4 regions of the Neobacillus sp. NPDC093127 genome follow, and region 4 is predicted to be linked to each of the others. Evidence: riboswitches for the same ligand, from Rfam matches in the RefSeq annotation. Region 4 holds a riboswitch; each other region holds the start of a gene.

Region 1 (7,999 bases), on a different contig from region 4:
GTCATTAGCATATCAGGGATTCTTAACTTCACAATCATGAACGAGTTTAATGCCCCAACAACCAATGACGCCGCAATCGCAGAAATAATCGCCACCAGTGTATTTTGTGAAAACCAAACAAACATCGAAATGACAACCGCGTTAGAAAGTGATGCCACCGAACCGACCGACAGATCGAAACCATTTACAGACAACGAAATCGTAATACCAATCGCAATAATCGTCACAATCGATATCGAGCGTAAAATATTGATAACATTGCTGCCTTGAATAAATGTAGGATTGGCTGCTGAAAAAATAATGATAAGTACAAGAATCGTAATAATGGTCCCGTATTTATATAAAAACTGAAATAACTCAAAAGCCTTTTTCGCTGGGGCCCCCTGTTTTTTCGCTGATATTTTTGCTTCCATTTTACCTGCCCCCTGTTGAATACAATAAAAGTTCCTCTTCGCTGGTTGCTTTTGTTTCTAGTTCCTTTACCGACCTACCATCATATAAAACATAGACCCGGTCTGTAATTCCGATAATCTCCGAAAGCTCGGATGAAGCATAGATAATCGCTTTGCCCCGGCTGGCCAATTCGGCAATTAATTCGAAGATATCCTTCTTTGCCCCCACATCGACACCTTTAGTTGGTTCATCAAAAATGTAAACATCCGCATCAGCCACGAGCCATTTTCCAATTGCAACCTTTTGCTGATTTCCACCAGACAGATTTTGTACCTTCGTTTCCTCAGATGGTGTTTTAATTCCAAGACGGCTGATCAATTGCTTTGCTGTCTCCTTTTCTCTTTTTCTATCTAAAAAGCTAAATACCTTTGAAAAGCTCCCTAGGTTCGCAGCTGTCAAATTAGCTTCAACCGATTCAAGAACAAGAATTCCTTCCTTTCTCCGTTCTTCGGGTACTAAAGCAAACCCCTTCTTTACCGCCTCATAAGGACTCTTTATTTTTACTTCGACCCCGTGAAGATGGACTTCCCCGCCAGTTGTTTTCTCAGAACCAAATAACGCTTTACATAATTCCGTCTTCCCAGCGCCTACAAGCCCCGCGATTCCAACGATTTCTCCCGATTTAACGTGAAAATGCAGGTCTTTTATTTTTCCTCTATCAGAAAGTCCCTTCACTTCTAGGACGGTGGTTCCAATGGCCGAATTCCTTTCGGGAAACTGCTCCTCCAGCTTTTGACCAAGCATATGCTCAACCACTTTATTGGAGGTTGTGGCGGCAACCTGCTCTTTTACAACAAACTCACCATTTCGCATTACCGTCACTTCATCACAGATTTCAAATATTTCCGGCAGGCGGTGTGAGATAAAGATAATCCCGACATCTTGTTTTACTAGTTCACGAGTAATCCTGAAAAGCTCGCTCGTTTCGGTATGGCTCAATGGTGCAGTCGGTTCATCCAAAATGAGAAACTTGCACTGATTGGAAACAGATCTTGCGATTAAAATCATTTGTTTTTCAGCAAGTGACAACTCGCTCACCAGCGTCTTCGTTGAAAGTCTAATATTCATACTGGACAATATTTGCGCCGCTTTTTGATGAATTTCCTTCCATCTCATCCATTGTCGTTTTCCCATGTTATGAACGGTGTCCAGCAGCATGATATTTTCAGCCACGGTTAAATAAGGAATAAGGGCCGTATCTACCTCCTGATAAACAATTTGAATACCAGCATTCTGGGCATTTTTCGGGGAACGAATTTTCAGGTCTTGCCCATTCATCGTTATCTCGCCGGTATAGTGGTCATAGGCTCCGGAAAGAACCTTCATTAACGTTGATTTTCCCGCACCATTTGCCCCTATTAAGGCATGAATTTTCCCCGTTTCCATCGAAAAATTGACCTGGTTTAACGCCTTCACGCCTGGAAATTCAATTGAGATATTTTTCATTGCCAAAGTTGAACTCGTCAAAATGCCACCCCCTATCAAAACGACACTCCCTTAATCGATAGAAAAAGAGAGTGCCAGCCTAAATTACTTTTTATAATGCTTCTTCAACGTTTTCATCCAATCTTCTTCAAAGGCCGTGGACTGGCCCCAGCTCGGGATGATTTTTGAAAGATTAACCATGTTCACTGGATCCTTAGAGTCCTGAAGATTTTTTTGGGAAACAAGTGATGCTTCTAAGTCATAGGTTTTAGGTGTTTCTTCGCCAGCCAGTTTTTTCGCAAGTAATCTCATGTCGACAGCGCCGATTAATTTAGGATCGACAGCGGCTGTATACTTCCAGGCACTGCCTTTTCTTTGGATATCCTGCAAGTCCGCATTGGAAACATCAATTCCATAGATTTTCACTTCTTCACGACCTGCTTCTTTAAGCGCACGTGCAGCGCCAATCGCAAAGGCATCCCACGTAGCAAAGATTGCGTCAAGTTTGCCCTTAGGGTATTTGTTCAACATCGCTGCAACAGCATTTTGCGTTTGCACACTTGTATCCGCTGCCGCTACGCCAAATCGTTCCACTTCTTTAAGCCCGGGGTTTTTCGCAAGCACGTCCTGATAAACTTTGTTCCGACGGACCATTGGCGGGAAGCCATCTACCCAAAGATAAGCAATATTAGCTTTACCCTTCGTATCCTTTATGAGCTGGTCTAGAGCTAAGGTTGCTAATGCTTCATCATCCTGAGAGGTAAGCGTCACGCCTTCAACATTCGCCAAGTTCGGATTCGAGTCAAATGCAACTACACTTTTTCCTTTTTCTACGATTTTCTTTACATCGTTTACAGTGGCATCGTCGTCACCGTGTGAAATGATAAATCCATCATAATTCTGATCTAATGCCTGATTGATGGCATCGTGGAATTTCGCTGTGTCCCCATTTGCTGTAAACACGTCTACCTTTATCCCCAATGATTCTCCTTCTTCTTTTGCCCCGGCTAAGAATTGGGCTGTATGGTCGTCACCGCCAATTTTACGGATGACCTTGATTTTCAACTGATCACCTTTGGAAAATGCCTCCGGTACCCCTTCAAGGGAAACCTTTTTATTGCTGCTTGTTTGTTTTGTTTCTCCACCTGAAGCACAGCCTGTGAGTAATAGAGTTGCTGCCAATGCTGATACGAGCGTAGTTTTTAATAAATTCCTTTTCATCTTTGAAACTCCCCCTTTTTACTTCTTACCAATTAACACATTATTCCTATTGGAAAGGTTAGCTTTTATGTAAAATAAAAAACCTCTCCAGAAAAGAGAGGTTTCATCACAAATAGACGGATTACTCCTCTCTTATCTCTCAAAACAATTACTTGTTTTGCAGGATTTAGCACCAATTCCTTGTCGGAACGGTTGCTGGGCGTCATCGGGCCAGTCCCTCTGCCACTCTTGATAAGAGAACGTATTATTCATTTAAAGTATTAAACTTAATTTAAACTCCTATTAACAAGTTGTCAATAGTGTTTTGAATATTTTTAATAAAGTGATATCCAAAACCCCTACATTTAGGGAAAAATAACACAAGTTTCAATTTAAGTGCTATCGCTTTATAAACAATTGAAATTTCGGTATGATAATATTTAGTAAATCGAAATAAATTTTAGAAAGAAGTGTTAATTACTTGAACCAGCAGGAAAGTGCAAAACGTAATTTACTGATCATGTGGTTTGCCAACTTCTTTGTAGCCGGAAGTATGACGATGGTTATGCCGTTTATTTCGTTGTACATTGAGTCATTTGGTGATTTTTCCGAAACATATGTCCAACATTGGTCAGGGTTAACATTTGCAATTACATTTGTATCCGCCTTCCTTTTCTCACCTATTTGGGGAAGAATTGGCGACCGCTTTGGGAGGAAAAAAATTCTAATCTTTTCCGGATTAGGAATGGCCTTATCGATTTTTCTTATAGGCTATGTCCATTCCGTTTGGCAGCTATTTATGCTCCGGTTTTTCATGGGATTCTTTTCGGGATTTATCCCGATGTCACAAGCTTTTATTTCAACGCAAACACCGAAACAGGTTGCCGGAAGGGTCCTTGGGACATTGCAAACCGGGAGCATCACTGGTTCGTTGTTAGGGCCGATGTTAGGCGGAATATTGGCAGATTCCCTTGGCTATTCCACCACCTTTAAGTGGACCTCCATTTCCATATTCATCTCGGCCCTCCTTGTCATTGCCACAAAAGAATTTCTACTTGAAGCCAAAAAGGGCACAAAATCCCATTATTCAAGCAAGGAAGTATTGAAGCATATTACGCGCAATCCCGTATTATTAACCGTGCTGCTAATCTCTGCTCTTGTCCAGATTGCACACTTTAGCATCCAACCGATTTTGTCCTTATTTGTTAGTAATCTGCACGGCCCAGCAAATATTGCCTTTTATTCAGGGATTGCGTTTTCCGCCGCAGGTCTAGGGAATTTAATGATGTCGAGGAATTGGGGGAAAATTGCTGATAAGTATGGCTATATCAAAATACTGATCATTCTTCTTTTCTTGGCGGGAATTGTCTACCTGCCGGGAGCAGCCGTTACAAGTTTTTGGCAGCTTGTCATCATCCGCTTCGCTCTCGGTGTCACGATTGGCGGCATTATTCCTGTGCGGATTGCTTATATCCGCCAAGAAGCACCGATTGCGATGCAAGGGGAGGTACTTGGCTACAATACTAGTTTAAGGTTCCTTGGGAATATCATCGGGCCGTTATTAGGTGGATTCGTATCCGGCTCCTTTGGATTTTCCGCGGTATTTATCAGTACAAGTGCCTTATTGGTTATCAGCGGTTTTATTTTACTTGTCTCCATGCAGCGAAATCCAAAACTTGTAAAGCATACAGCATAACAGCATCGGATCATTCTTATCCTGTCCGAATAAGCTTCTGATTCAGACATATGCGAATCAGCCGTTTTTGGAGGTTATTGAAAAAAAGAGCAGGGCAGCTAAATGCAGAGGCGGCCCTGTTCTCTTTTATCGACAAATTACCGGGGAAATAACGCCAATATCAGTGTTATGTCGACAAAATTACGAATATTCAAATAATATATCCGTTGTCTATTAAAAATTCCAAATCGTTTTATTGGCCTGTTTCCAAGCAAAAATGGTGATCACTAGGAGCAGGATGAAATAAATTACCACTCCGAATGGGATAAAAGTAACGGCAAAATGGATACCAATAAAAACAGCAATCAACAGTAACGCCAGCATAATTTTTGCTCCCCCGCTCTGCTGGGCATCCTCAAACGATTCCGAAAAAGGCAGCGTCCCTTTAAGATAGTTCGAGCAAATTACCGTGTATAATACGGCGGTCACGAACACAACTAAAAGGTCTGGGATGACTTTTATTCCGAAGATACCGATAAAAATGACGGATAGGATCAAATAGACTGGAAGAAAAAGATTGACAATAAACACCTTCAATGCCGCACTGTATAAGGGTGCTAAGCTCTTTATCGGAGCAGTTTTGTAAATCCAAGCCCCCTTATATTTCCCTGAGTATTTCAGCATCGTCACCGCATTGGGGATCATCAAGCAAGACATATAAATTCCTAAATACCATTTGCTCGATACGAGGTGAGCATAGGAATTCATTTGAATTTCGTTAAACAAAAAAATAAATGGGAAAACGAGCGATAGCCCTAAAGAGGGATAAACCTTTAAGCGAAATTCCCGTTCGTTCCGCATCATATTATCGGAGAATCGAAACAATACCTTTTCCTCGTTACTTCGGCAAATAACACCGGCCAGCCACTGTTTCCACCTGCGTTCCTTCCGTTTACTTTCCCCGCTATTATTTGTTAACTTTTGCAGGTTCCTTTCAAATGAAGGCATCATTCGGTTATAAACGACAATCGCTAGAACTGGCACAACGAAAGCCATTAGTGAAAAGATAACTAGATATCCGTTCGAATGGCTCCCTAAGAACAGCTCGAAAGGTGCCCCAAACCAAATGGGTGGAATAAAGAATTGCCACCAGCTTGGAGAAAAGGTAATTTTCATATCAATAAAACTAAAGGCCCTCCCCAAAATCTGATATCCGACAGCAATCGAGACCGATAAACCAATTTGGACATAGTTGATGATATCTTTTAATTTTTCACCGTCAAAGTAACGCAGGATGAAATAGTAAATAATCGCTGTTAATACGACAATAAATAAATTGACCAAAATCAGCCCAATCAGTGAGAGGAGCAAAAACAGGATTCCATACTTAAATGTCCCGGCCACAATCGGAGCTCCTGCGATAGCCGCTGTCAGAAAGAATAGATAAATACTAATATGAACTGTTTTTGCTGCACTGATCGTTTTTCGCCCAACCGGTTTTGTCTGCAGAATTCCTTTGTCCTTGATATCGAGAAGAACATTGGAAAAGTCAGAGATCATCGAGGTCATCACAAGAAACATGACGATTCCGAAAAGAATACTCATTTGATAGAGATAATTCTGTCCAAAAATCACAATAGGAATTAGAAAGAGGCTTAATAATACATACATCCCTAACGATTTGATAAAGCCGTTTTCTTCCGGCTTTTTCTTTTTCTTAGCCTGTTGGTTAAAGATGGTGGGGGTCCTTCGCCCATCCATCGTTAATTTGACTGCTAAAATTTTTCGCATCACGGGATAATCAATCCCAAAGCTCTCAAAAATCCGCCGGAACAAATCTAAGAATTTAAGCGTTTGAAAGTTTTTCATCGAATTATACCTCTTGGACGATGGCTACAAATTCCTCCGCCAGCGCCTTATATTCATTAAAACCTGTCAGCTGATTAAAGATTTGTTCCAATGTCCCTTCCTTGTTCTGAGCCTTCAACTCGTTGAAGCTGCCATCGGCAACAATTTTTCCATCATTAATTAAGATAATCCGATTACTGATTTTCTCAACGACGTCCATGATATGTGACGAGTAGAAAATCGTTTTTCCCTGCGCCGCCAGGACAGCGAGGATTTCTTTAAAGACCATGACACTGTTGGCATCGAGGCCGCTTAACGGCTCATCCAAAAATAACAGGTCTGGGTTATGAAGTAAACTTGAGATAATCAATACCTTTTGCCGCATTCCTTTGGAATAGGAGGCAATTCTTGAATCGTACACCTCTTCCAAGCCGAAGACTTTCATCAGCCGCAGTGATTTTTCATCCGCCGCTTGAAATTCCATTCCATATAGTTCACCAACAAAGGTTAGGTATTCCCTAGCGGTGAGATTATCATAGAGTTCAGCGATTTCCGGAACATAGCCAATCTTCCTTTTATAGCCGATATTCTTCTCCGTTACTTCCTCGCCAAAAATCTCCACCTTCCCGGAATAGTCCCCCTCGAGCCCTAGCAATATCTTGATTGTCGTGCTTTTTCCGGCGCCATTTGGTCCAATATAACCGATAATTTGCCCACGGTGGACCGTTAAATCAATCCCCTTTAATACCTCTTTTGCCCCGTAATTTTTCTTTAAATCTCGTAAACATAATACTACTTGTTCGATGACCATCACCTTCTATCACATTTGATACTTTCATATTACCATGTTCTGCCCTTATTTCTGGTAAAAATATGGCTGGCGAAGGGGTTTTTCTTCTGCGCCAGCCAATCTATTATTTATTTTTACTCAAATAATACACATATGCTTTTATCATAAAATAACTAACTTCCTCAGGGAGCAGTTCCTTAATTGGCTTTAGCCGATTTCGACCAGCCTCTTCGACTGCCTTTTCTAATAGTGGGATGTATTCACTTGGAATCATCCTGATGAAGTCGACAGTTAATCCTTGCTGGGCACATTGAAGCAGATGACTTTCTACGGTGCTTATCGCAAGCTCGCGCTTTTCCGCAATCTCGTTAATGGACAGACCATTTTGGTGCAGCTCAAGTGTTTCTAGATGAGAATCTCCTACAGCTTTGGCTAACTTTTTCGGCACTTTCGGCTCTGCTTGGATTTCGCTCTGATAATCCGGATGGGCATCTAAATAGGTCCGAATCGCTTGAATGAATTCAAGTCCATATTTTTGCAGCTTATGTTCCCCCACACCGCTGACCTGTAAAAACTCTTCGTTCGTTTTCGGCAGCTTGGCACACATG
Region 2 (7,999 bases), on a different contig from region 4:
CGGCTCAAGCCACACATCGGCGAAAACCCCTTTTTCTGGTTTTTTTACGAGAGTGATTTCTCCAGCCACGTAGACTGGTCCTCGTTCATAAAGCCGCTTGACTCCCGGGTGGGCAAGTTCCAGTGTCTTATATACCTCAAGTGCTTCTTTGTCTAGATCAGGTTCATACCATTCCGCTACTTTAATCACGCCATAAACTTCTTTTTTAAAAATAAGCTTGATCTCTTCCCCGACTGTGAGGGTAGCTGCCGTTTCAGCGGGTACTGGGAGCGTCACAGGAATCGACCAAATCGTTTGATCCGCTAAACGCATCTGGTCGACCACCGATTGGTAATCTGCTTTGCCTAGAAATCCGGTCAGCGGACTGAACAGCCCCACGCCGATTAACTCCAAATCACTCAAAGCAATCGCGTCAATCTCCAGCTCTTTTTCGATATGCGCTACGTCATAGTTTGGATTAAAGGCTTGAACAAGCGTTCCTCCATGTGGTTTTGGTAAAAATGACATGTAAATCAAATCCTTTCTTCGATTAATTTACTGTATACCGGCATAAATGTGCCGCTTACTGGCAGATGCCGGATGTTTACTGGCGACTTTCCGCTCGTTACTGGCGATTAACCGCCGTTTACTGGCGACACTCCACTGTTTACTGGCGACTTGCCACCGTTTACTGGCAATTAACCGCTTTTTACTCGCATACCCACCATTTACTCTCGACTCACCGCCGCTTTCTCTCGATTACCCACTTCCACCACCGAATACTGTCTATTCTTTTGCAATCTGTTGCTGCACCGCACCTGCAGGTTTCTGCCGCTTCATCAATGACAACACGCCGAGAACAGAGATCAGCACTCCAACCATGGCAATGATTGGGTAAAAATTATGTTCGATGATCAATTGGATGAGGGTGTATGACAGCACCATCGATAGGACGGGTGATACAATCCAAACTGTCAGGAGCTGAACAACAATGTCTTTTTTCAATACCGCTTTGCCGTGCTTGGCGAACCCCATTCCTATGATGGATGAGGTTGTGATTTGTGTCAGTGGAACAGGTATCCCGAATACGGAGGCAACGGTTACAATGGTTGCACCTGTTCCCGAGATGACACAGCCTTCTTCGAGCCGCAGCGTCGTTATTTTTTTTCCATTCGTTTCGAGGACCCGCTGCCCCAGCAGCAGTGCACCCGCTGCGACAAACAACCCACCCCAGAAAATACCACTTCCAACAGCGAGGATGTTGGCACCCACAAGTGGGCCGGCAGCATTGGCAACATTGTTCATCCCGGCTGAAAAGGCTTCGAACAAACCCATAAACACAACCAGCACAGACAGAAATGGAACAGCTTTCCGAGTTTTCATCCAGCCTTTAAGCCTTCTATTTTCCAACAAAAACGAAGCAGCAATGGCGATGAAAAACGCGGTAAAAGGTGTAAGCAGCCAAAAAAACATAATCCAGACAAGCTTACCGACAAACACAGATTGATAAACAATCCCGGCACCAACGACAGATCCAACTGCCACTTCACTTGTAGAAAGCGGAATGCCAAAGATATTGGCCAAAAACAATGATAATGCTGCTGAAGCTAATACGATTAAGGCTACAGGCACGGTAAATGTACTAGATGGGACAATCCCGCTTCCGATCGTTTTGACTACTTCACCGCCGCCAAGCCAAGCACCAAGGAACACAGCGATACTGCACAGCAGCAAGGCCAGCCGTTTTTTCACGACACCGGCTCCATAGGCGATTCCCATCGAAGCCGCCGCACCACTGGCCCCAATATTTATGGCAAAAAATAACCCAATTGTTATCGCAATGATTGTAAGCAACGCTTTAGCCCTCCCTATTTGGTGTGTAAGCCACACTCCGTTTTGCCGATTCCAACCCAGCGTCCCGCTCGTGAGTCACCATCAACTGGAGCCGGTTGGGTACAAGGAAAACAGCCAATGCTTGGATATTGATGGTCATGCAGGGTGTTGTACGGGAGCTCATGTCTCCTGATGTAGCCCCAAACCTCATCCCATGTCCAGTGAATCAAAGGACAGATTTTGATATTCCTGAATTTTTCATCTTTATTAAGAAATTCAGTGCTTGCTCTTGACGGAGACTGTTCCCTCCGAAGACCCGAGATCCACGCTTGTTTTCCCGTTAATGTTTCCCTTAACGGAATAACCTTGCGAATATTGCAGCACTGGTTAGGATCAGTCTTCCATAACGCCGAACCATATTGTTCCGCTTGTTCATCGAGACTTAACTTCGGCTGTTTTCGCTCAATCCTTAACGACGGGAATCGAGCTTCAATCTTGTCAATGACCTCATATGTTTCTGGGAAATGCAGTTCCGTATCTAAAAAAACAATCCGGGCATCCGGTTGAATTTGCTGGATTAGGTCAATCAAAACAATCGCTTCAGCCCCGAAACTGGACGCATAGACAATTTCTTCGGAAGGGTAAGCCCGGTAGGCCCACTCCAGCACAGAATGGGCACCCTTGGTTTCATCCACGATTGGGAAAGTATCAGATATTTGCTGCCAATTTTGATACGTTATTGCTTCATTCATGGCTCAATGCCTCCTTATTTACTAAAAACTAACTTGAGTTTCAACTTTCGCAATCGCTCATACTGTCTGAAAAATACTTGCTCCGTCCGAAATTCAACAAAAAAAGGCAGTCTTCCACTTTGATAAAGTGAAGACCGCCTCTAGTTTGTCTAGTCAGCGATGCTTATACGATTGAAGACGAATCTTTTCATTTTTCTCAATTTGAACAATTTTGCCATCCTGGACAACTAACGTGATCGAGCCAAATTTTAAGGTCTCCATCATTTTCTCGAGATGTGCGATTAGTTCTTCCTTTTCATCTGCCTTCAGATTGATTCGTCTCCTTTCAAAAAAAAACGTCTTTCCCATCAAGGAAAGGCGTTAGAACTACCACTGTTTAACACCTTATCTCCCAAAATGAAGGTCATTTTGCTGGAATTAGCACCTTGCTTTGCAGGTTGCCGGGCTTCATTGGACCAGTCCCTCAGCCACTCTTGATAAGAATTGAATGATTATTGAAATTAATCCTATCATACCAATAGGTTTAATGTAAATAGGAAAACTAAATATTATAAAAATTCTTTTTAAGGGGTCTAGTTCTCTGACAAATTAAAGTGTTAATTCGCTGTAGGGACGGACTCTGTTAATGAAATATCAGAAGGATCGGGGAATTTAATATATTGAAATAGGTATACATGTGGTTTATTCGTGATACATATCACCAACTAAACTTCCCATTCCTTTTATAATAATGGTAAGAGGTGAGTTTTATGGACAAGAATTGGTCTGTTTCACTTGAACATGAGGATTATGAAAATGATGTTGAATTGATTGTAAAGGATGCTATTGACGCAATTGCGAATACTTCAAAGGGGTTTTATGTCAATATCGTCACACCGGCAGATTTCGGAAATCCTAATGATTATTTAACAGGGGCGCTGGCCTTATATTTTGGTGATAGCATTAAAAGCAAATTTATCGATCAATGCGGCTGTGGGGGCTATGTGCTTAGGGTATGGAAAAACAACTAGCTGGTACCACTCCCCCACTCCACAGCGGGGGAAATGGACCCGTTTTTTAACCGCTATCCCTTTTCAATTGATAAAGCCGCCTCTTTATTTCCTTCTCCATCTTTTGAAAAAAACTTTCCAAACTCTTTTTCGCACCTGCCGCTAATATGCGCTCTCCTGCTAGAGAAAGCGCACCAGTTACCTGAGCATCAGTGCTAAAGGTTAACTTGGATACGCCATGGGATTCTTCAATCATGATATCGGCTGTAGTATCAATCTCGCCAAGATTCCCTTTTCCTTTCACAAGCAAGCGATAAAAGGCAGGTGATTTTTCTTTTTCCCGCCGTATTTCAAAAATGAAAAGATCTTTAATCGGGCCTATACTAATCTCGAGTTCAGCTTGGTAACATCCGTTTGACTTTTCTACGAATGACTTACAGCCTGGCAGCGAGTTCCTAAGGATGTTTTCATCCTTTAAGTCCCTCCATACAATGCCCCTTGGTAACCCGAAGGTATATTCGTACTCGATTTTCAAATGTTTCCCCCCCTAAAACTGTGAAAGGGAGTAGAGGATCATTCCCCCTCCCCCTCATTCGTTTATTTTTATTCAAATTGGGGGGAAGTTGTTAAAATTGGACTATGCGGGTTGTACCCAAGATGTCTACTGTTTAGAGGTTCATGTATTTTTTACTTTAGCTACCCCTAACGCAAAATGACTCCAAAGAATGTTCTCTACTAATTCAGACTGTGATTCTTTGCAATCAATAATAAGAATAACTTCTGATTGCTTTCCTTTTAATAGTCTTTTTTTCTTTTTTAAAACTACTTCGGTTAAAAGTCTAATGGCAAATCCTATTACAAATCCGATAAATGCTCCGATAAGTCCCCAGTAAATGGGACCCCACGATAATTTAAACCCGATACTTGCTCCTATCACAGAAAATGCGGTGGCAAGAGCCATGCCAATATCGATTAGTGAGGTTCCGTCCGAACGGTGAAGCGTATCGAAAACTTTACGCTCCTCTTGCCGATTATCGAGGGGAACAGCAAATATATCTTGTTTTTTAATACCGTTTTTCTCCAAAGTAGATATCGCCATTTCTAGGCCCGGCTGATTTTCAAAAGTGGAAAAGAGCTGCACATCATCACTTCACTTTTTGTCCTTTTAGTATTCGGAAACCTGTTGATTGGTAATGTTCCATTAAATATTTCCTTTGTTCTTTTTCAAACAGTTTATTATTTTCAATCGAATTCATATAAGCATCGAAGGCGGAAAACCCATAGTGAGAAGGAAGGAATAATAGCCATTCTGGATTTAAAATAGTGGTAGCCTCTTTTATTTTTCCTAGGAATAAAAAAGAAATCGCTTCAAGGGCATGTGATTGATAAAAAAAGACGACTACCCAAACGATGACAAAGAACGCGGTCAAAATTCTATGGATATAAAGCTGCCCTAGCCCAGGCACAAATAGTGACCAGATGACGGCCATCAAGGGGTTTCTATTATCTAAATAATTTACCTCCCCTGGTCCTAAGCTAAATGAGTTGAAACGGTGGTCTTCATGATCCGCTAAAATAAACCCCTTGTTCAAGTCAACTGTGGTTCGATAACTATCCCAAATTCCAAATAGATAAACGGGAATATACATGAGTAACCATCTTGTATCCAATACTTCTTTTGTCATGGCTATATTTCCTTGAAATGAGTAAATCATGGCAAGGTTCACATGCGCTTTAATATTGATAACCACTTCCCAAATAAATAAGGCATATCCCCTAAGATATTTTGACAACAGCATATGTCCAAATCCAGGGAAAGCGGCTGACCACCAGGCAATGATATAAGGATTGCGTAAATGAATAAGCGTTGTACCAAGTATGCTAACATGGGCCTTATAACGTTTGGCGGTATTATCATTCTTATAGTTATCCATAAAAGGCCACCTTCAAAACAAATTAATTACCAATAGTTTTCCAAATAGTGGCTGATTTATCCTCATGAACATTCGTCCGGCACCAAATTTTTGATGATTGCTTGGGTATTTTGCTATACTCTTCCTAATGATAGATTTTAGAGAGAAAATCAAGGTGAGTGGATGATGGTGAAATATGCTAATTTAGATAATGTATCAAACAACAAATCGTTTAAAGACATGAGGAAATGGCAGAAAGAACGACGAAGTAAAGTGAAGGATTTATCGGTAAACATCGAACAATCTCCCACAAAAATAGTGAGGGAACTAGTCGAAAACAGAAGCCGGACTTCTTATACGTGGGTTGGCCATTCTACGTTTTTGATTCAGCTAAATGGCATAAATATAGTAACGGACCCTGTGTGGGCCAAGCGGATGGGGTTTCAAAAAAGATTAACGGAGCCGGGCATTTCCTTAGCAGATCTGCCGGAAATTGATCTCGTCGTCATCTCACATGGTCATTACGACCATCTGGACTTCCCCACTCTGAAAAAATTAAAAGGAAACCCGCATTACCTTGTTCCTGTTGGTTTAAAGTCCCTTTTTATCCGAAAGGGCTATCAGCAGGTGACTGAGATGAGTTGGTGGGAAAGCACCGAATACAGAGGGATAACCGTTCATTTTGTCCCTGCCCAACACTGGACAAGACGAACGTTGCGAGATATGAATTCATCCCATTGGGGCGGCTGGATTTTTCAAACTGCCGAAGAAACATATTATTTTGTTGGCGATACAGGCTATTTCGCCGGCTTTCAACAAATTGCGGACCGCTTTACAATCGATACAGTGTTTATGCCGATTGGCGCCTATGAGCCGGAGTGGTTTATGGCTGCATCCCATATTTCTCCAGAAGACAGTGTGAAAGCGTTCATCGAATTAAAAGCGAAACACTTCGTACCGATGCATTATGGCGCCTATCGTTTGGCCGATGACACAGGACCGGAAGCATTAGAACGGTTATACCGTGAATGGGAAAAGCGGCAGCTCCCCGAAGAACAACTAAAGGTGCTCTTACTCGGGGAAACTATTATGGGTTCTAAATAGCACTTTCAAAAGGGATACAGAATTAATTTATCGTTGGTTATTCAATTTGTTTTTAAAAGAAAAACGAGGAAGGCAGTTTGAGTCTGCCTTCCTCATTTTTTCCTGTATTGTTCAAATTGGAATGACTTATTTTGGATAAAGAATCTCATCGATAATCCCGTACTCTTTCGCTTCCTCAGCACTCATAAAGTAATCCCGATCGGTATCCTTTGCCACCTTTTCAACTGGCTGTCCGGTGCGTTCTGAAATAATTTGATTGATATGTTCTTTTAATTTTAAGATACGCCGTGCTGATATTTCGATTTCTGTTGCTTGCCCCCTGGCACCACCCAAAGGCTGATGGATCATGATTTCACTATTTGGCAGGGCGTACCGTTTTCCCTTTGTACCTGCAAGCAGTAACATCGCCCCGAATGAGGCGGCCATACCCGTGCAAATCGTTCGAACATCCGGCTGAATGTACTGCATTGTATCGAAAATGGAAAATCCTGCTGAAGTTGAGCCACCTGGGCTATTAATATAGAGAGAAATTTCTTTATCTGGGGCGTCCGCTGCTAAAAATAATAATTGGGCCACGACACTATTGGCCGTGTGGTCATTTATTTCATCGCCAATAATAATAATTCTGTCCTTTAGCAGCCTTGAATAAATATCATAAGAACGTTCCCCACGATTTGATTGTTCGATCACATATGGAATGGTACTCATTTACTTTTCCTCCTTAAAGCGATTAATTGGCTATGCCGCCATACAGAGAGTGCTTGAAGGGGAATAAGTTTGAATCGGTTGTAAATTCCGTGAAACAAGCTTTGGCACTTCACTAATACTTGTTAGCGATGGAATGGATCGAATCAGGACGGTTGGGTCTTGATTTTTCAAGGCTTCATAAAAAATGTCTGAAAGCTGAGCCCTCTCTTCCTGATCCCAAAATGATTCGGCTAAATATGAATGATCATCTTTTTCGAGACGTTTTTTCACCCGATGAAGACTTGCCTTCACGGCCATTTCTGTCGTGTTTACTAGCTCTGCTATTTCCTTTAACTGATATTGAAATGCCTCTTTTAACATAAAGATAACGGCTTGCTTTGGGGTAAAATGCCTCAAGAGCAAATCAACTGCATGTGATATTTCATCGAGTTGAGCTGTCAATTCATGAATGGAATGATCAATATCAGCCTCTACCGTCACATTTTTTCTTTTTCGAAGCAAATCAATCCAATGATGATAAGCAATTTTATTTAACAAAGCTGAACTCATTTGTTGCTGGTTATATTTTAATGCCTTAAGATAGGTCTCCTGTGCGATATCGTCTCCATCCCATGAGTTTTGGGTTAGAAAGCGGCAATATCGCTGAAGCTTTGGATAATATTCGCTCCACAGCCGATCATCAACCTGTGAATTTTCACTGCTGAAAGGGCTAAGCTTTTGT
Region 3 (7,999 bases), on a different contig from region 4:
TCGTGCTGTTCCGATTTATCAAAACAATGCGTATCAATTCAAAAGCACGGAACATGCTGCCAACTTATTTGCCTTAAAGGAGCCTGGTTACATCTATACCCGGATCCATAATCCGACAACTACCGTTTTTGAAGATAGAGTGGCATTATTAGAAGGCGGCGTTGGTGCACTAGCCGTTGCCAGCGGCATGGCGGCAATCACACTTGCGATTTTAAATATTGCCGAAGCAGGCGATGAAATTGTCTCTGCCTCGAATCTCTATGGCGGAACCTATAATTTATTTGCCGTTACCCTTCCTAAATACGGAATTAACGTGAAATTTGTCAACCCGGATAATCCTGAAAATTTCCGCACGGCGATTACTGAAAAGACAAAAGCGGTTTTCGCTGAAACGATTGGGAATCCGAGCTTACGCGTACTCGATATTGAAAAGGTAGCGGATATTGCTCATGAGGCGGGGGTACCATTAATTATTGACAATACCTTTGCGACACCATATCTTTGCCGGCCAATTGAGTATGGTGCAGACATTGTCGTTCACTCGGCAACAAAATGGCTGTTGGGAAATGGCACGTCAACTGGCGGTGTGATTGTCGATGGCGGGAAGTTTGACTGGAATTCGCCGAAATTCCCTGGTTTCACCACACCAGATGCGAGCTATCATGATCTCGTTTACGCTGAAGCCTTAGGTGCGGTCGCCTATATTATCAAAGCACGCGTCCAGCTATTACGTGACCTGGGACCGGCACTAAGCCCGCAAAATGCTTTCCAGTTCACACTTGGTCTTGAGACACTTCATGTACGGATGAAAGAGCATGTTGCCAATACGAAGGAAGTGGTGGATTACTTAGTTAATCACCCTGCAGTGGAATGGGTTTCATACCCAGGACATCCATCACATCCAGATCATGAATTAGCGCAAAAGTATTTGCCAAAAGGTGCCGGTTCCATGGTTGTCTTTGGGATTAAAGGTGGCAAAGAGGCAGGGGCTAAATTGATTGATGCGATTACGCTCTGGGCCCATGTTGCCAATGTTGGCGATGCGAAAAGCTTAATCATTCACCCGGCAAGCACCACTCATCAGCAATTAGATGCGGAAGGGCTTAAGTCTGCGGGGGTATCAGAGGATTTAATTCGGCTATCCATTGGGATTGAAAATGTCGAGGATTTAATCGAAGATCTCGAATCAGCGATTGAAACAGCAACCGGCTTAGCTTCCCTAAAAACAAATGCCTAAATTCAACTGATATCATTTTCCAAATAAATTCTCGTTGTATAGGAAACCATAGATTCATTTAGGAGTGGATAACTTTGACCAGGTTCTCTGAATCCAGCTCCAGCGCCCTAGCGGCTAATGTCCTTCGCGCTCCGCCCTACGATAAGTCAACATCGGGCAGCGAAGCTCTCCGTGTTTCCTTTATCTCAGTTGGAGCGCTCCAGGCCATACGCCGCTGAGCAGGGCGCTTCCGCTTTTTGTTCTTGACACTGCTTTTTATCCATGATACGATAGCACTCGTAATATCATAACTTAAATAATTTTACGTGTTAATTGAATATAGAATGCTGTAAGCTCTTATCAAGAGAGGTGGAGGGATGTGCCCGATGAAGCCCGGCAACCGTCAATATTTATTATTGAAATGGTGCCAATTCACACAAAGCGATTGCTTTGGGAGATGGGAGAAAGGATTGTTTTAATGATGCCTTTCTGCCTGTGCAGAGAGGCTTTTTATTTTTAAAAAAGGCTGTGTTAAAAGTGAATGTTGATTTCCGTTCCAGGCGCTTCGCTTTCCGCGGGGCGGGCGGTGAGCCTCCTCGGCGCTAAAGCGCCTGCGGGGTCTCACCTGTCCCGCTGCTCCCGCAGGAGTCTCGCGCCTTCCACTCCAATCAACATTGTGCTCAAAATCAACAATATTCTTTAACACAGCCTAAAAAAAGAATCTTTTCTTGATAACAGTCTAACTCTATAAACAAGAATCTGTAAATTGGATAAGAAGCAGGTGATTCAAGTGATATCGATAAAAAACGTCAGTAAAATTTTTCCTTCAAAACAGGGACATTTAAAGGCAGTTGATGATGTAAACCTGGAAATACAAGACGGCGAAATTTTCGGAGTGATTGGATATAGCGGTGCCGGGAAAAGTACGTTAATCCGGATGTTAAATGGACTCGAGCTGCCAACAGATGGAACCGTTACGGTAGCCGGCCGGGTGATTTCGAAGATAAAGGGTGCCGAGCTCCGAAAAGCACGTCAGGAAATCAGCATGATTTTCCAGCATTTTAACTTGCTGTGGTCAAGGACCGTAAGTGAAAATATTGCTTTTCCATTAGAAATTGCTGGGGTAAATAGCTCCCAAAGAAACAAACGAGTGCAGGAACTTATTACACTAGTTGGTCTCGAAGGCAGGGAAAACGCCTATCCTTCCCAGCTAAGCGGCGGTCAAAAGCAGCGCGTCGGAATTGCAAGGGCACTTGCCAACAATCCAAAGGTATTGCTTTGTGATGAAGCAACCTCCGCGCTCGATCCGCAAACGACCGATTCGATTTTGGATTTGTTAGTCGATATTAATAAGCGGCTCGGGTTAACCATTGTCTTGATTACGCATGAAATGCATGTCATCCGAAAGATTTGCCACCGGGTAGCGGTCATGGAAAGCGGGAGCGTCGTTGAGCTTGGTCCGGTGCTAGATGTGTTTAAACACCCGGAGCAGCCGATTACGAAACGATTTGTCCAGCAGGTAACCGAACCGGAAGAAACGAAGGAAACAACCCAACATCTACTCGAACTTTATCCGCATGGTCGTGTGGTTCAGCTCTCGTTCGTTGGGGAGACAACAGAACAGCCATTAATCACAAATGTAATTAGGAATTTTGATGTGGTTGTCAATATTCTTCAAGGGAAAATTTCACACACGCAAAACGGATCATACGGTACATTATTTATTCACTTGGATGGGCAAGTAAGCGAAATAGAGAAGGCCATCGATTATATTCACTCACAGCAAGTTGGCGTGGAGGTGATCAGTAATGGCTGATTTTATGGAAATGGTAAAGTGGGACAAATTATTTGAAGCAACACGTGAAACGATCTATATGACTTCCATTTCCGTGTTTGCGACATTTGTTTTAGGATTGTTACTTGGTCTGCTGCTGTTTTTAACAGATAAAGGGAATATTTGGGCCAATCGGACCGTTAATGTCGTTGTTGCCGGCTTTGTCAATATTTTCAGATCGATTCCCTTTATTATCTTAGTAGTTTTATTAATTCCCTTTACAAAATTATTGCTTGGGACGATACTTGGGGCAAATGCGGCGCTTCCAGCCCTCATTATTGGTGCAGCCCCTTTTTATGCGCGAATGGTAGAAATTGCGCTTAGGGAAATCGATAAAGGTGTGATTGAGGCATCGCAATCGATGGGGGCAACCCATGGCCATATTATTTTTAAAGTATTAATACCGGAATCTTTACCGGCATTAATTTCTGGGATCACCGTTACAGCCATTTCACTCGTCGGCTTTACGGCAATGGCTGGAATTATTGGAGCTGGCGGACTTGGGAACTTTGCCTACCTCTACGGTTTTCAGGGCAATAAACCGATTGTCACGTTAGTAGCCACGATTGCGATATTAATTTTAGTTTTTATTGTCCAATTTATTGGCGATTATTTTACAAAGAAAACAGATAAACGATAACAGGAGGAGTTCAATCATGAAAAAGGTATTTAGTTTTATTGGAATTGCGTTACTAGCATTTGCCCTTACAGCTTGCGGTGGTGCCAAAAAAGATACGGCAGGAAAAGATGGTAACAAGAAATTAGTCGTTGGTGCATCTGCTGTACCACATGCGGAAGTGTTAGAAGCGGCAAAACCATTATTAAAGGAAAAAGGCATTGATCTAGAAATCAAAGTTTTTCAAGATTATATCCTGCCAAACGTAGCGTTAAAAGATAAAGACCTCGATGCCAACTATTTCCAAACACCAGGGTATTTAGACCTGCAAATGAAAGATAATAAGGATTTTGATTTTGTAAGTGTTGGCGAAATTCATAAGGAACCAATCGGAATTTATTCTAAAAAATATAAGAGCTTAAAAGACCTTCCAAAAGGTGCAAAAATAATCATGAGTAATTCATTCAGTGACCATGGACGTATTTTACCTATTTTTGAAAAAGCAGGAATAATTAAGCTTAAAGAAGGCGTAGGCGCCAATGCAAGAGTTGAGGATATTATTGAAAATCCAAAGAATCTTGATTTCTCAACGCTAGTGGAAGCGAAATTATTAGCTACTTCTTTCGAAAGCGGTGAAGGTGATGCGGTCGTTATTAATACGAATTACGCATTAGAAGGCGGAGTTGACATCGGAAAGTATGGAATTGCCTTTGAAGGCGATGACGTTGTTCCGGCAAACCTTGTGGTTGTTCGTTCAGAGGACAAAGACAAAGAAACCATCAAAACACTTGTAGAAGTACTCAAATCAAAAGAAATCCAAGACTTCATCAAAGAAAAATACAAAGGGGCCGTTGTAACGGTTTCTAAATAAAACACATTTTAATAGGAAGAAAAGTAGAAAGTCAGTGACAGCTTCACTGGCTTTTTCTGTATTTTTGCCCCAATAAATAGAACATGTATTACCATTGGCAAAATAATATAAAATAAGGTATCATTTATACCGAATGTGATTTACATAAAGAGTTTCTGTCTGAATTTTCACAAAATTATTCTTTCCATTCTCATTTAGGATCAGCTTATTGAAAATAGCGCTTTGTTTTTACTGTTTAGGAGTTGCTAATACATTTCATTTGTTATAAGATTGGAATGAGAATAAAATGAGAATAGAGTCACAGACCATTGTAGTTACAAGATACAAATCATTCTTTTCGGAGGTATAAATATGGCTGGATCAACTTTAACAATTAAGGACCTTCATGTAGAAATTGAGGGTAAAGAGATTTTAAAAGGTGTAAACCTTGAAATAAAGGGTGGAGAAATCCATGCAATCATGGGTCCAAACGGTACTGGTAAATCCACTTTATCTTCTGCTATCATGGGTCACCCAAAATATGAAGTGACAAGCGGAAACATCACATTAGATGGACAAAATGTTCTTGAAATGGAAGTAGATGAGCGCGCACGTGCCGGTCTATTTTTAGCAATGCAATATCCAAGTGAAATTAACGGCGTTACAAATGCAGACTTCCTACGTTCTGCAATCAATAGCCGTCTTGGTGAAGGAAACGAAATTTCATTGATGAAATTCATCCGTAAAATGGATAAGCAAATGGAATTCCTTGAAATGGATCTTGATATGGCGCAGCGTTATTTAAATGAAGGCTTCTCCGGCGGTGAGAAAAAACGCAATGAAATTTTGCAATTGACGATGTTAGAACCGAAAATTGCCATCTTAGATGAAATTGACTCCGGACTAGATATCGATGCCCTAAAGGTTGTTTCCAAGGGAATCAATGAAATGCGCGGTGAAGATTTCGGCTGCTTAATTATTACACACTATCAACGTCTGTTAAACTATATCACTCCTGACCATGTGCATGTAATGATGCAAGGCCGCATTGTGAAATCCGGCGGACCAGAGCTAGCACAACGCTTAGAAGCAGAAGGATATGACTGGATCAAACAAGAACTTGGCATTGAAGATGAAACAGTTGGGCAAGAAGCGTAAGAGAGCGTTAGGAGGATTACAATGACAACAGAAATAAAATTACCATTTGATAATGGCAAAGTAAGCTCGTTTTCAAAAGAAATGAGCGAACCTGCTTGGTTTGAAGAATTCCGTCTTAAGGCATTAACAGATTTCGAACAGCTGCCAATGCCAAGACCTGATAAAACGAAAATCGATAAATGGAATTTCACGCAATTCAATCAGCATTCCGTCAAAAGTGATGTCTATTCTTCCCTTGCTGAATTGCCGGAAGAAGTAAAAGCATTAGTTAATATGGATGCAGAACATAAGAATTTATATATCCAACGAAATCAAACACCTGCCTTTTTATCTTTATCAGAAGAGCTGAAAAACAAGGGTGTCATTTTTACCGATATTTTCACTGCGGCTAGAGAACATAGTGATCTGTTGAAAAAGTATTACATGACGCAGGCCATCAATGCTGATGAACATCGCCTTACTGCGCTTCACGCAGCACTTGTAAATGGCGGGGTTTTCTTATATGTTCCGAAGAATGTAGAAGTTGCCGAGCCAATTCACGCCGTATTTGTCCACGACGATGCTGAGGCCAATCTGTTTAACCATGTGATAGTTGTTGCTGAGGACAATAGTGCCGTAACATATGTTGAAAACTACATTTCAACAATGGAAACATCCAATACTGTTGCCAATATTTTGGCAGAAGTAATTGCTAACGCCAATGCGAAGGTGACATATGGAGCAGTGGATTACCTTGCAAAAGGAATCACTACGTATGTGAACCGCCGCGGCGTTGCCGGCAGAGATGCACGAATTGAATGGGCCTTAGGGTTAATGAATGAAGGCAACACGATTTCAGAAAACACCACTAATTTAATTGGCGATGGCTCTTATGGAGATACTAAAACAGTTGTTGTCGGACGCGGCGAGCAAACACAAAACTTCACAACCAAGGTTGTTCACTTCGGGAAAAACAGCGAAGGCTATATCTTAAAGCACGGTGTGATGAAAGACAGCGCCACATCTATTTTTAACGGAATCGGTAAAATTGAGCATGGTGCTTCTAAATCAAATGCTGAACAAGAATCCCGTGTTCTCATGCTGAGTGAAAAAGCACGCGGCGATGCCAATCCAATTCTTTTGATTGATGAAGATGATGTAACGGCAGGTCATGCTGCTTCCGTAGGACGAGTTGATAACTTACAGCTTTACTATTTAATGAGCCGCGGAATCCCGAAAACGGAAGCAGAACGCTTGATTATTCATGGCTTCCTAGCGCCAGTCGTTAACCAACTTCCGATTGAAGGAGTAAAGAAACAGTTAACTGACGTGATTGAAAGGAAAGTACGCTAATGAATATCCAGGATATTCGTAAACAGTTTCCAATATTAGATCAAGAGGTTAACGGTAAACCATTAGTATACTTGGATAGCTCTGCTACATCACAAAAGCCGCTCCAAGTAATTGAGGCAATTGAAAAATATTATCGCGAAATCAATTCCAATGTCCACCGCGGTGTGCATACACTAGGAACAAGAGCGACAGATGCGTACGAGGGTGCACGGGAAAAGGTTCGTAAGTTTATCAATGCTAAATCAATTCAGGAAGTTATTTTTACAAGAGGAACGACAACATCCCTTAATACAGTGGCAGCAAGTTATGCGGCTGCGAATGTAAAAGAAGGCGACGAAATCGTTATTACTTATATGGAGCACCATAGTAATATTATTCCCTGGCAGCAAGTGGCCAGACGGACTGGTGCGCAGCTAAAGTACATTCCGCTTCAAGCGGATGGCACGATTTCACTAGATGATGCGCGTGCGACCATCACTGCTAACACAAAGGTCGTGTCTGTTATGCAGGTATCAAACGTCCTTGGCGTGATTAATCCTGTGAAGGAAATTGCTGAAATTGCTCATCAAAATGGTGCAATTATGGTTGTTGATGCGGCCCAAAGTGCGCCCCATATGAAAATTGATGTTCAAGATTTAGACTGTGATTTCCTTGCTTTTTCAGGACACAAAATGTGCGGTCCTACCGGCATTGGTGTCCTTTATGGAAAAAAACAGCTGCTTGAAAAAATGGAGCCGATTGAATTCGGCGGCGAGATGATTGATTTTGTCGAATTGTACGAGTCAACCTGGAAAGAACTGCCGTGGAAATTCGAAGGCGGCACACCGATTATTGCCGGTGCAATCGGTCTTGGCGCAGCAATCGACTTTTTAACTGAAATAGGCTTAGACAATATTGCTGAGCATGAACATCGCCTTGCCGCTTACGCATTAGAAAAAATGGCGGCAGTGGAAGGCATGACGATTTACGGCCCGCTGGATGCGGCCAAACGTG
Region 4 (7,999 bases):
TTACGTTTTTAGCCCCTGGATATTCTCCTCTTTCAATAAGCAAAACGTTTAGGCCGCTCTTTGCACAAGTTAAGGCACAAGACGTACCTGCTGGACCCGCCCCAACAACAATCACATCAAATTTTTCAGGCATAGCTCATTTCACCGCCTTTTTCTGTCATTAGCTGCTTAAACTGCTCGATTAGTTTAGGGATGATTTCCATTGCGTCTCCTACAATTCCATATGTGGCGACATCAAAGATGGGTGCGTTCGGATCTTTATTGATGGCGATAATAAACTCAGAGTTTTTCATGCCGACGACATGCTGGATTGCACCTGATATTCCAATTGCAAAGTAGATTTTTGGTGTTACCGTTTCACCGGTTTGACCTACTTGCTGCTCATGCGGCAGCCAGCCTGCTTCGACAACGTCACGTGTACCGCCGACACTCGCTCCAATCGTATCTGCTAATTCATGAATGAGCTGGAAGTTTTGCAAGTCCCCCATTCCCTTACCGCCACAGACAATCACATGGGCATCAGCCAAATTTGCCTTTTTTGTTACATCATTCACAATTCGGAGCACTTTTGTGCGCATATCTTCTTCTTGCAGTGATATTTTCTCTTCAATGATTTTGCCAAGTCTTGAGGTATCCGGTTCTAATGCCTTCATGACCTTTGGTCTGACAGTGGCCATTTGCGGACGGTGCTTCTTACAAAGAATAGTTGCCATAATATTACCGCCGAAAGCAGGACGGCTTGCCTCTAGTAATCGATTATCTACATCCACGTCCAACATCGTTGTATCTGCTGTTAAACCTGTATTTAAATCGGTTGCAACCGCACTTGCTAGGTCTTTCCCGTTTGGTGTCGCCCCGTAAAGGATAATTTCTGGTTTATATTTTTCCGCTAGGAGCATAACGCCTTTCATATAGGACTCTGTCCGATAATTCTTTAAAACTGGATGGTCGACCATGTATACTTGATCAGCACCATAAGCAATCACTTGATTTTCTAACGATTTAATTTCACTGCCTAATAAAAATCCCGATAGCGGAACCTGTAATTTATCGGCCAGCTTCCTGCCAGCTCCAAGCAATTCTAGGGAAACACCTTCGATTTTCCCATCGTTTTGTTCGATGAATATCCAGACTCCACGATAATCGTCTAGATTCATGTAAACCCCTCCCTGCGAGACAAGATTAATCTTTATTATTTAGATGACTGGATTGTTAACAGGTCCTTTTTCTCCATCAAGACTTCCATAAGCTGGCTAACTTGCTCATCAGTAGAACCCTCAAGTCGTATGCCGCCTTCTGGCCGTGGAGGTGTAAACATTTTACCAACGATGGTTGGTGAACCCTTTAGTCCAAGCTGCGTGCGTTCTACATTTTCAAGATCGCTTACTGCCCATATTACCGGCTCATATCTTGCTGCTTTAATCATGTTTGGCATTGGTGAATATTCGATATCATTAATTTCTTTTTCAACCGTTAATAAACAAGGCAGTTCAGACTGAATTAATTCATAGCCGCTGGTTAATTTCCGTTTAATTAAAACGGTTTTTTCCTGCTGATTAACTTCCGAAACTTCGATTACATTGGTAACAGGGGGGATATCCATCCTCCTTGCGATACCTGGTCCAACTTGTCCTGTATCTCCATCAATGGCATGTTTCCCGCAAATAACCATATCGACAGGAAGATCTTTGCTGATTCTTTCCAGTGCTTTAGATAGGGCATAACTTGTTGCTAGTGTATCCGCACCAGCAAAAGCACGGTCAGAAATTAAATAGCCTAAGTCCGCACCTATTTCAATGCTCTTTTTAATAACAGCAGTTGCTTGCGGCGGTCCCATTGACAAAACCGAAATCGTGCCGCCTGTCTTTTCCTTGATTTTCACGGCCTCTTGAACGGCATGGGCATCGTAAGGGTTCAAGATGGCTGGCGCACTTCGGCGGTCGAGTGTGTTGGTTTTAGGATTAATTTTAATGATTTTTGTATCGGGTACTTGTTTGACACATACGACAATGTGCATGTAGGACTTTCCCTCCTCCATTTATTCTCTAGATTGTTGAAAGCGTTTGCTTGCTTTGGTTATAAAAAATGCTTTTATTAACGATATATGAATCGTCACATAAGCATAGTACCAAACAGTGATCGTTTTCTTTTTTTCTCGTAAAACTTTTAACTAAGAAAAGTTAAACAAGCTCAATAAACATGGTGTCGTTTCTATGTAGCTATTTAATTAAATAAAAAGAAATGGATGCAATGATTCGTTGAAGTGAAAAAATATAAAGTTCATCGCAATGTTAAATTTCAGGAAAATAGTACTAATATAAATATAAGAAATCTTGAGATTTAAACAATGATAAAAATCACAGTTTGACTAATATTGTAGAAATACATGATTAGCTGCGGGATAATTTGATGGCGTTTGCTTGCCTCTGAGGAGATTGAGAATGAATATTTCATAATCGAATATAATTTGTTTTCTAAAGATGCCGGAAGGCCTTCATAATAGTTTAATTTTAATTCAGTAACGGAAAAATTGAAGGCCTTCATGATCATAACTTTAATAGGGACAGGTGCATTGTTATAACCTTTTCTTTAACTTTAAACTAATACTTTAGGCCACACCATTATCATTTGTTTAAAGGCAATTTTTACTTCTTCATTGGGTCTTGAAGCTTGTCCCATAAACCTTTGGTACTTATTGATTAATTCGTCTAATTCTTGGCTGAATTTTATCGTTTCTTCACTCGTATAGCCAAATGTTGTTGCGCTATTAATCATTAATTCCCTTTTGACCTTTATTTCCTCAATCATTTCAGATTGACTTTTACTATACTTATACAATGTGATCCTCCTAGCCATTACACTCTTACTATCTACCATATAGAAAAGTAGACTACTTGAAGAATTATGCCAAGAATTTAGGCAAATGTAAACACTTTCGCAAAAGTAGACAAAACATTCTATTTCTTTCGTTTTTCGACAAATTCCTTTAGTTTTTTCTTGTATTTACGACAAATTCCATTCGGTTTATTTACTAAAAATTAAGCTGTGTTAAATGGGAATGTTGATTTCCGTTCCAGGCGCTTCGCTTTCCGCGGGACGGGCGGTGAGCCTCCTCGGCGCTAAAGCGCCTGCGGGGTCTCACCTGTCCCGCTGCTCCCGCAGGAGTCTCGCGCCTTCCACTCCAATCAACATTGTGGTCATAATCAACAATATTCTTTAACACAGCCAAAAATTAAAAAACTGGCCGCAGAAGCTGCAGCCAGTTTTTTCTTATTAATATACTTCTTCCTGTTCGTAAATCGGCACCCAGCCTTCAGTCGTGACAAAAATTCTAACGGCAACCACTTTCCTGTCCTCTTCAAGCGTGAAGTAATGCCTTGTATTTTCTGGAACCGAAATCAAATCTCCCGGATTTAGATGGACTTCAAAAAACTCACTATCTTTCCCCTGGATGACGAATACACCGTGCCCGCTCACAATAAAGCGAACTTCATCATCTGTGTGATGATGCTCATTTTTAAAGTTGGTAAGCAGGACGTCTAAATTAGGCGTACTATCAGATAACGAGATGACGTCTTGAGCCTTATAGCCTCTTCTAGCGGAAACATCAGCAATTTCTTCCGCAAAGGTACTAAGAATTTCTTCCTTTTCTACATCACTCAGAAGATACTTTTCAACGAGCGATGCCGGAAGTTTGCTAATATCCCAATTTTCATAAATAACTTCCTGTGATTCTAGGAAGCTTGCGACTTCCTCTTGTCCGTGGATTTGCTCTCCATTACTTCGAAATGTAATATATGCCATGTTTATCAACTCTCCCTTTTAATTATACAACCTTAAATAATTGATATGGTTTATGCTCTAGCAAACGTAATTGGTAGCGAAATAAAAATTCCGATGCTTCAAGAATTTTTTTTGCTTCGAATGCGTTTCTTCCCCAAACGGTAATTCCATGGTTTCGAATCAAAACGGCACCAGTATCTCCTGAAACATGTTCAGAAAAAGCATTCGCGAGTGTCGGAATATGAGCATAGTTGCGAATGATTGGAATTTTCAAGACAGCCTCTTCTTCCCACTTATCAAAGGCCTTAATCAGCTCTTGACCCTTAAATGTTACTTCACCATTGTCACCATAAACTTCCGAAATGACGTTATTATCAATCGTATGGACATGGAGACTGCAGCCTGCATTCGTCTTGCGGTAAATCTCAACATGAAGAAGCGTTTCTGCTGATGGCTTAAGATGCGTTTCTTCAACTGCACGACCGAATTCGTCCACAAGGAGAAAATCCTCGGTTGTGCGCTTGCGTTTGTCCTTCCCACTTGCCGTCACCAAAAATCGCAGCGGATGATCACTTACTTTAATCGCAAGGTTTCCGCTTGTTCCCATAAACCAGTCGCGCTTTGCCAGCTCATCCTTTACATCAGCCAGTTCAGTCCATCTTTCCCTTAGCATGTCAGCTCACCCGCCCCAATTCTTTTTTTGATTTCATCGATACAATCAAAGAATGTAGTAAACCCTTTATGGTTAATCCCCCATTCCCCGCATTTTTCCAGCAGAAAATCGCGGGCCAGCACAAAGTCAGCATGCTTAGCAGCCTCGAGATCGGTAACAGAATCGCCAATGACAATTTTGAAGCTGTCTTCACTGTGGTTCAGTTTACGAATGATACTCGGTTTACAGCAGCCGCAATCATTTTTACACAATGAATCGCATTCATAAGGCCAAAGAATCTTAATGGTCTCACCTGAAAAATCAGATTCATTACAGTAAATTCCAGCAAACGGTGAATAATCTGCTAAAATTGGTTGCACAAAAAAGTCGATACCGCCACTAACAATATAAAATGGGATTCCTTCCTGGCGTGCAAATTCAACAAACTCTTTGAAGCCTGGTCGAATCCTGGCATTCTCAATCGCAAACGCAGTAATTTCTTCCTTTAAGTGACTAGGCAAAAGCGAAAATAATTTTCCTACGCCCTCATTAATCGAAATCTGACGGGAGAGGATTTGATCTTTGATTGACACCCATTCTGAAGGGGCAAAATTTTTCATAATGGCAATGATGTTATCACTTTCGGTTACGGTTCCGTCAAAGTCACAATAAATTACCGGCTTTGTCATTTAAGCAGTCACCTCGGCATTTCCCCATAGCTGGAGCGCCTTTTTTAACTCTGGGCACTGTTCAGCCCCCTCAACTAGAAGCTTGCCTTGGAGATTGGTTTTAATCGCCTGCCGGAATGCAAGGCCGCCGCCGCGGGCACCGTCTGGATGGCCATGGACTCCTCCACCTGCGTTTATCACAGAATCGATTCCGAAATCACGGATTAACAACGGTACTAATCCCGGATGAATGCCCGCTGAAGGAACAGGAAATGCCTTTTTAAACACGTCTTCCTTCGTCAACTCACTCGCGATTGAGAGTGCCGAAGTTTGTTCCAAGGCTACTGTTCCATAAGGTGATGGGAACAATGATAAATCTGCACCTGCGTAACGGAGCAGCTTGCCAAGAAGCAGGGAGTGTGACAATCCATATTCACGAGAGGAAGTAAGTGCACCACTTACTGCAGGATGTGCCATCAGAGGTAAGGCTATTTCATTGTCCTCTCGTAATTCCTGCAGGACATCGAGACCATAGGCAAATACATTAAACAATAAGAGGTCGGCTCCAAGTTCTGCAGCCTTTCTTGCTTTATCTCTTAGCTGTGATGTTCTTCCGGATAGGTTTACCGCGTACAGGGTACGATGTCCTGTTTGTTCTTGAACTTCTCGCAACACTTGTTTCCCGGCAGTAATTCTTTTTACAAACGGCGTCAGCTTATTTTCAAAAAGGATTTCATCATCCTTTACTAAGTCAACTCCTCCAAGGGCTTGCTGTTTGAGCTGCATAGCCAAAAAGGTAAGGTCTTTACCGAGCACTCCTTTAAAAATGCTCATTAACAGTGGTCGATCAAACACGTTTATTTTTTCACGAAGGCCTTCCATACCAAACCTTGGCCCCGGGAACAACCTCTTTAACCCATCATCAAACTGCAAATCTAGCAATTTGATTTTTCCATCCAAAGAAAGCTTTCCGAATACCGTTGTTAAGATAGCAGGAAGATCGTTGGAAAAATTTATCGTTGGATAGGCGATTCGAATAAGCGATTGATCCGCATTGTCAGAAGGTAATCCCTCAATCGAAACTACTCTGCCTTTATGCTTACGCAATTGACTTTGCTCTAATTCTGGCAGATTGGTCCATGAACCAACCGTTAAACCAAGAGCAATTTCCTCGGCCTTTTTTTCGGGATTTTTTTCATCATGTAAAAGATAAGTAGCAATTAATTCAGACATTTTTCAAACTCCTCTTTGATAAAACATAAAAAACCCCTTCAAAAAAGAAGAGGTTAGCATCATAAACTAACCATCTTCTCATCTTTCAGCATTAAGCTGCAAGATTTAGCACCGTGCTTAACCACAAAGATTAAGTCGGTTGCCGGGCTTCATCGGGCTTTTCCCTCCGCCTGCTCTTGATAAGAAAACGATTCGTATTTATTCACTTTTTCACGTTGTTTAACTTTATTTTGGATTATCCCAAGAAAAGAATAAAATGTCAACCCTATTTTTTAAATATTTCTAATCCACTTATTCTTCTGACAGCCTCTGCTAATCGCTCTTCTGATGATAATAAACCAACACGGACATAGCCCTCGCCAAAGTTTCCAAAGCCAATCCCCGGTGCCACCATGATATGTGCTTGTTCAAGAAGCATGGTTGAAAATTCCTCAGATGTATATCCATCCGGAACCTTAAGCCAGGCAAAAAATGAGCCTTTTGGGGCGGTGACATTCCAACCGAGCGATTGAAGGCCAGTAATTAACACATTTCGCCTCCGTTCATACAGTTCATTAAGTTCGTTTACACAATCCTGGGGACCCGTTAATGCAACGGCAGCCGCCTCCTGTACCGCTCCAAATAAACTGACGTATAGATGGTCCTGCAAAAGTTCAATTGCGGAAATGACAGTTTCATTCCCCACTGCAAATCCAACTCGCCAGCCCGCCATATTATAGGTTTTCGACAGCGTGTAGATTTCAATTCCCACTTCCTTCGCTCCATCTGCTTGTAAAAAGCTAACCGGTTTTACACCGTCAAAGCCAATCGCACCGTAAGCAAAATCATGGACGACGCAAATATCATTTTCATTGGCCAATTTGACAGTCTCCGTAAAAAACTCCATACTCGCGGTTGCTCCGGTAGGATTATTCGGGTAATTGAGAAACATTAATTTTGCTTTTGATAAAGCAGCCGAATCCAGTTCTTGATAATTCGGTAAGAAACCATTTTCCGCTCTTAAAGGCATCGTAACCATTTCCGCCTGTGCAAGGGCAATGCCTGACCAATAATCAGGATAACCCGGGTCGGGAACGAGGATGGTATCGCCTGGGTTTAATAAACACTGAGGAATCTCGACCAGCCCCGCTTTACCGCCAAATAAAATCGCCACTTCTTTGTTTGCATCAATGGTCACACCATATTCTCTTAAATAAAAATCTGCAGCAGCTTGTTTTAAGTAACCAAATCCTTGAAAGGGCGAATATTTATGGTTGAGCGGATTGGCCGCGGCTTCCTGAAGCTTTGCGACAATATGCGGCGGTGTTGGCTGATCTGGATTGCCTTGTCCTAAGTTAATCACATCATGGCCCGCGGCTATATATTCTCCCACTTTTTTAACAAGACCTGCAAAAAATTGTTTTGGTAGACTTTTCAATAGTTCCGATGACTGAAATTGCTTCATCGTTCTCACCTGCTTTTTTATTTTCAAATTATTGTTGAATTTCTAGTGACAAATGTTATAACTTTTATACTAGCTTGTAAAGAGAAAATTTCAAAAGAGGTGAAGATTCATGAAATTAAAGATTCCCTGTTCTTATCTTTTGGACGGATTGGCTTGTGGCTATAATAAAAAATATTGACACCAATTGCATAATCTTGGTATAGTTTTTATCAGATTGAA

What was found. Region 4 has a riboswitch for S-adenosylmethionine ahead of mtnW (2,3-diketo-5-methylthiopentyl-1-phosphate enolase). Riboswitches for the same ligand answer to the same signal wherever they lie in the genome.
Region 1: linked by a shared signal. The riboswitch ahead of ACIQCO_RS16455 (sugar ABC transporter substrate-binding protein) and the one ahead of mtnW (2,3-diketo-5-methylthiopentyl-1-phosphate enolase) in region 4 are both predicted to bind S-adenosylmethionine.
Region 2: linked by a shared signal. The riboswitch ahead of ACIQCO_RS17525 (YezD family protein) and the one ahead of mtnW (2,3-diketo-5-methylthiopentyl-1-phosphate enolase) in region 4 are both predicted to bind S-adenosylmethionine.
Region 3: linked by a shared signal. The riboswitch ahead of ACIQCO_RS04470 (methionine ABC transporter ATP-binding protein) and the one ahead of mtnW (2,3-diketo-5-methylthiopentyl-1-phosphate enolase) in region 4 are both predicted to bind S-adenosylmethionine.

Annotation. Positions count from the first base shown of each region.
Region 1 is NZ_JBIVOP010000012.1:5,024-13,022, reverse strand. Features, by position in the region: gene ACIQCO_RS16465 (ABC transporter permease) at 1-413, opposite strand, end outside; gene ACIQCO_RS16460 (sugar ABC transporter ATP-binding protein) at 415-1,899, opposite strand; gene ACIQCO_RS16455 (sugar ABC transporter substrate-binding protein) at 1,984-3,099, opposite strand; SAM riboswitch class I at 3,229-3,337, opposite strand; gene ACIQCO_RS16450 (MFS transporter) at 3,599-4,774, shown strand; gene ACIQCO_RS16445 (hypothetical protein) at 4,988-6,622, opposite strand; gene ACIQCO_RS16440 (ABC transporter ATP-binding protein) at 6,627-7,412, opposite strand; gene recQ (DNA helicase RecQ) at 7,516-7,999, opposite strand, start outside.
Region 2 is NZ_JBIVOP010000013.1:44,504-52,502, forward strand. Features, by position in the region: gene sat (sulfate adenylyltransferase) at 1-507, opposite strand, end outside; gene ACIQCO_RS17515 (sulfate permease) at 766-1,833, opposite strand; gene ACIQCO_RS17520 (phosphoadenylyl-sulfate reductase) at 1,848-2,564, opposite strand; gene ACIQCO_RS17525 (YezD family protein) at 2,718-2,873, opposite strand; SAM riboswitch class I at 2,946-3,047, opposite strand; gene ACIQCO_RS17530 (CGCGG family putative rSAM-modified RiPP protein) at 3,314-3,574, shown strand; gene ACIQCO_RS17535 (SRPBCC family protein) at 3,621-4,088, opposite strand; gene ACIQCO_RS17540 (hypothetical protein) at 4,230-4,694, opposite strand; gene ACIQCO_RS17545 (hypothetical protein) at 4,699-5,487, opposite strand; gene ACIQCO_RS17550 (MBL fold metallo-hydrolase) at 5,650-6,570, shown strand; gene clpP (ATP-dependent Clp endopeptidase proteolytic subunit ClpP) at 6,697-7,278, opposite strand; gene ACIQCO_RS17560 (sigma-70 family RNA polymerase sigma factor) at 7,309-7,999, opposite strand, start outside.
Region 3 is NZ_JBIVOP010000002.1:264,787-272,785, forward strand. Features, by position in the region: gene ACIQCO_RS04465 (O-acetylhomoserine aminocarboxypropyltransferase/cysteine synthase family protein) at 1-1,237, shown strand, start outside; SAM riboswitch class I at 1,571-1,680, shown strand; gene ACIQCO_RS04470 (methionine ABC transporter ATP-binding protein) at 2,007-3,032, shown strand; gene ACIQCO_RS04475 (methionine ABC transporter permease) at 3,025-3,690, shown strand; gene ACIQCO_RS04480 (MetQ/NlpA family ABC transporter substrate-binding protein) at 3,707-4,537, shown strand; gene sufC (Fe-S cluster assembly ATPase SufC) at 4,889-5,674, shown strand; gene sufD (Fe-S cluster assembly protein SufD) at 5,696-7,006, shown strand; gene ACIQCO_RS04495 (cysteine desulfurase) at 7,006-7,999, shown strand, end outside.
Region 4 is NZ_JBIVOP010000001.1:616,677-624,675, forward strand. Features, by position in the region: gene ACIQCO_RS03065 (FAD-dependent oxidoreductase) at 1-133, opposite strand, end outside; gene ACIQCO_RS03070 (electron transfer flavoprotein subunit alpha/FixB family protein) at 126-1,157, opposite strand; gene ACIQCO_RS03075 (electron transfer flavoprotein subunit beta/FixA family protein) at 1,193-2,017, opposite strand; gene ACIQCO_RS03080 (hypothetical protein) at 2,341-2,544, opposite strand; gene ACIQCO_RS03085 (aspartyl-phosphate phosphatase Spo0E family protein) at 2,596-2,838, opposite strand; gene ACIQCO_RS03090 (1,2-dihydroxy-3-keto-5-methylthiopentene dioxygenase) at 3,274-3,804, opposite strand; gene ACIQCO_RS03095 (methylthioribulose 1-phosphate dehydratase) at 3,827-4,456, opposite strand; gene ACIQCO_RS03100 (2-hydroxy-3-keto-5-methylthiopentenyl-1-phosphate phosphatase) at 4,450-5,124, opposite strand; gene mtnW (2,3-diketo-5-methylthiopentyl-1-phosphate enolase) at 5,125-6,336, opposite strand; SAM riboswitch class I at 6,412-6,522, opposite strand; gene ACIQCO_RS03110 (pyridoxal phosphate-dependent aminotransferase) at 6,602-7,780, opposite strand.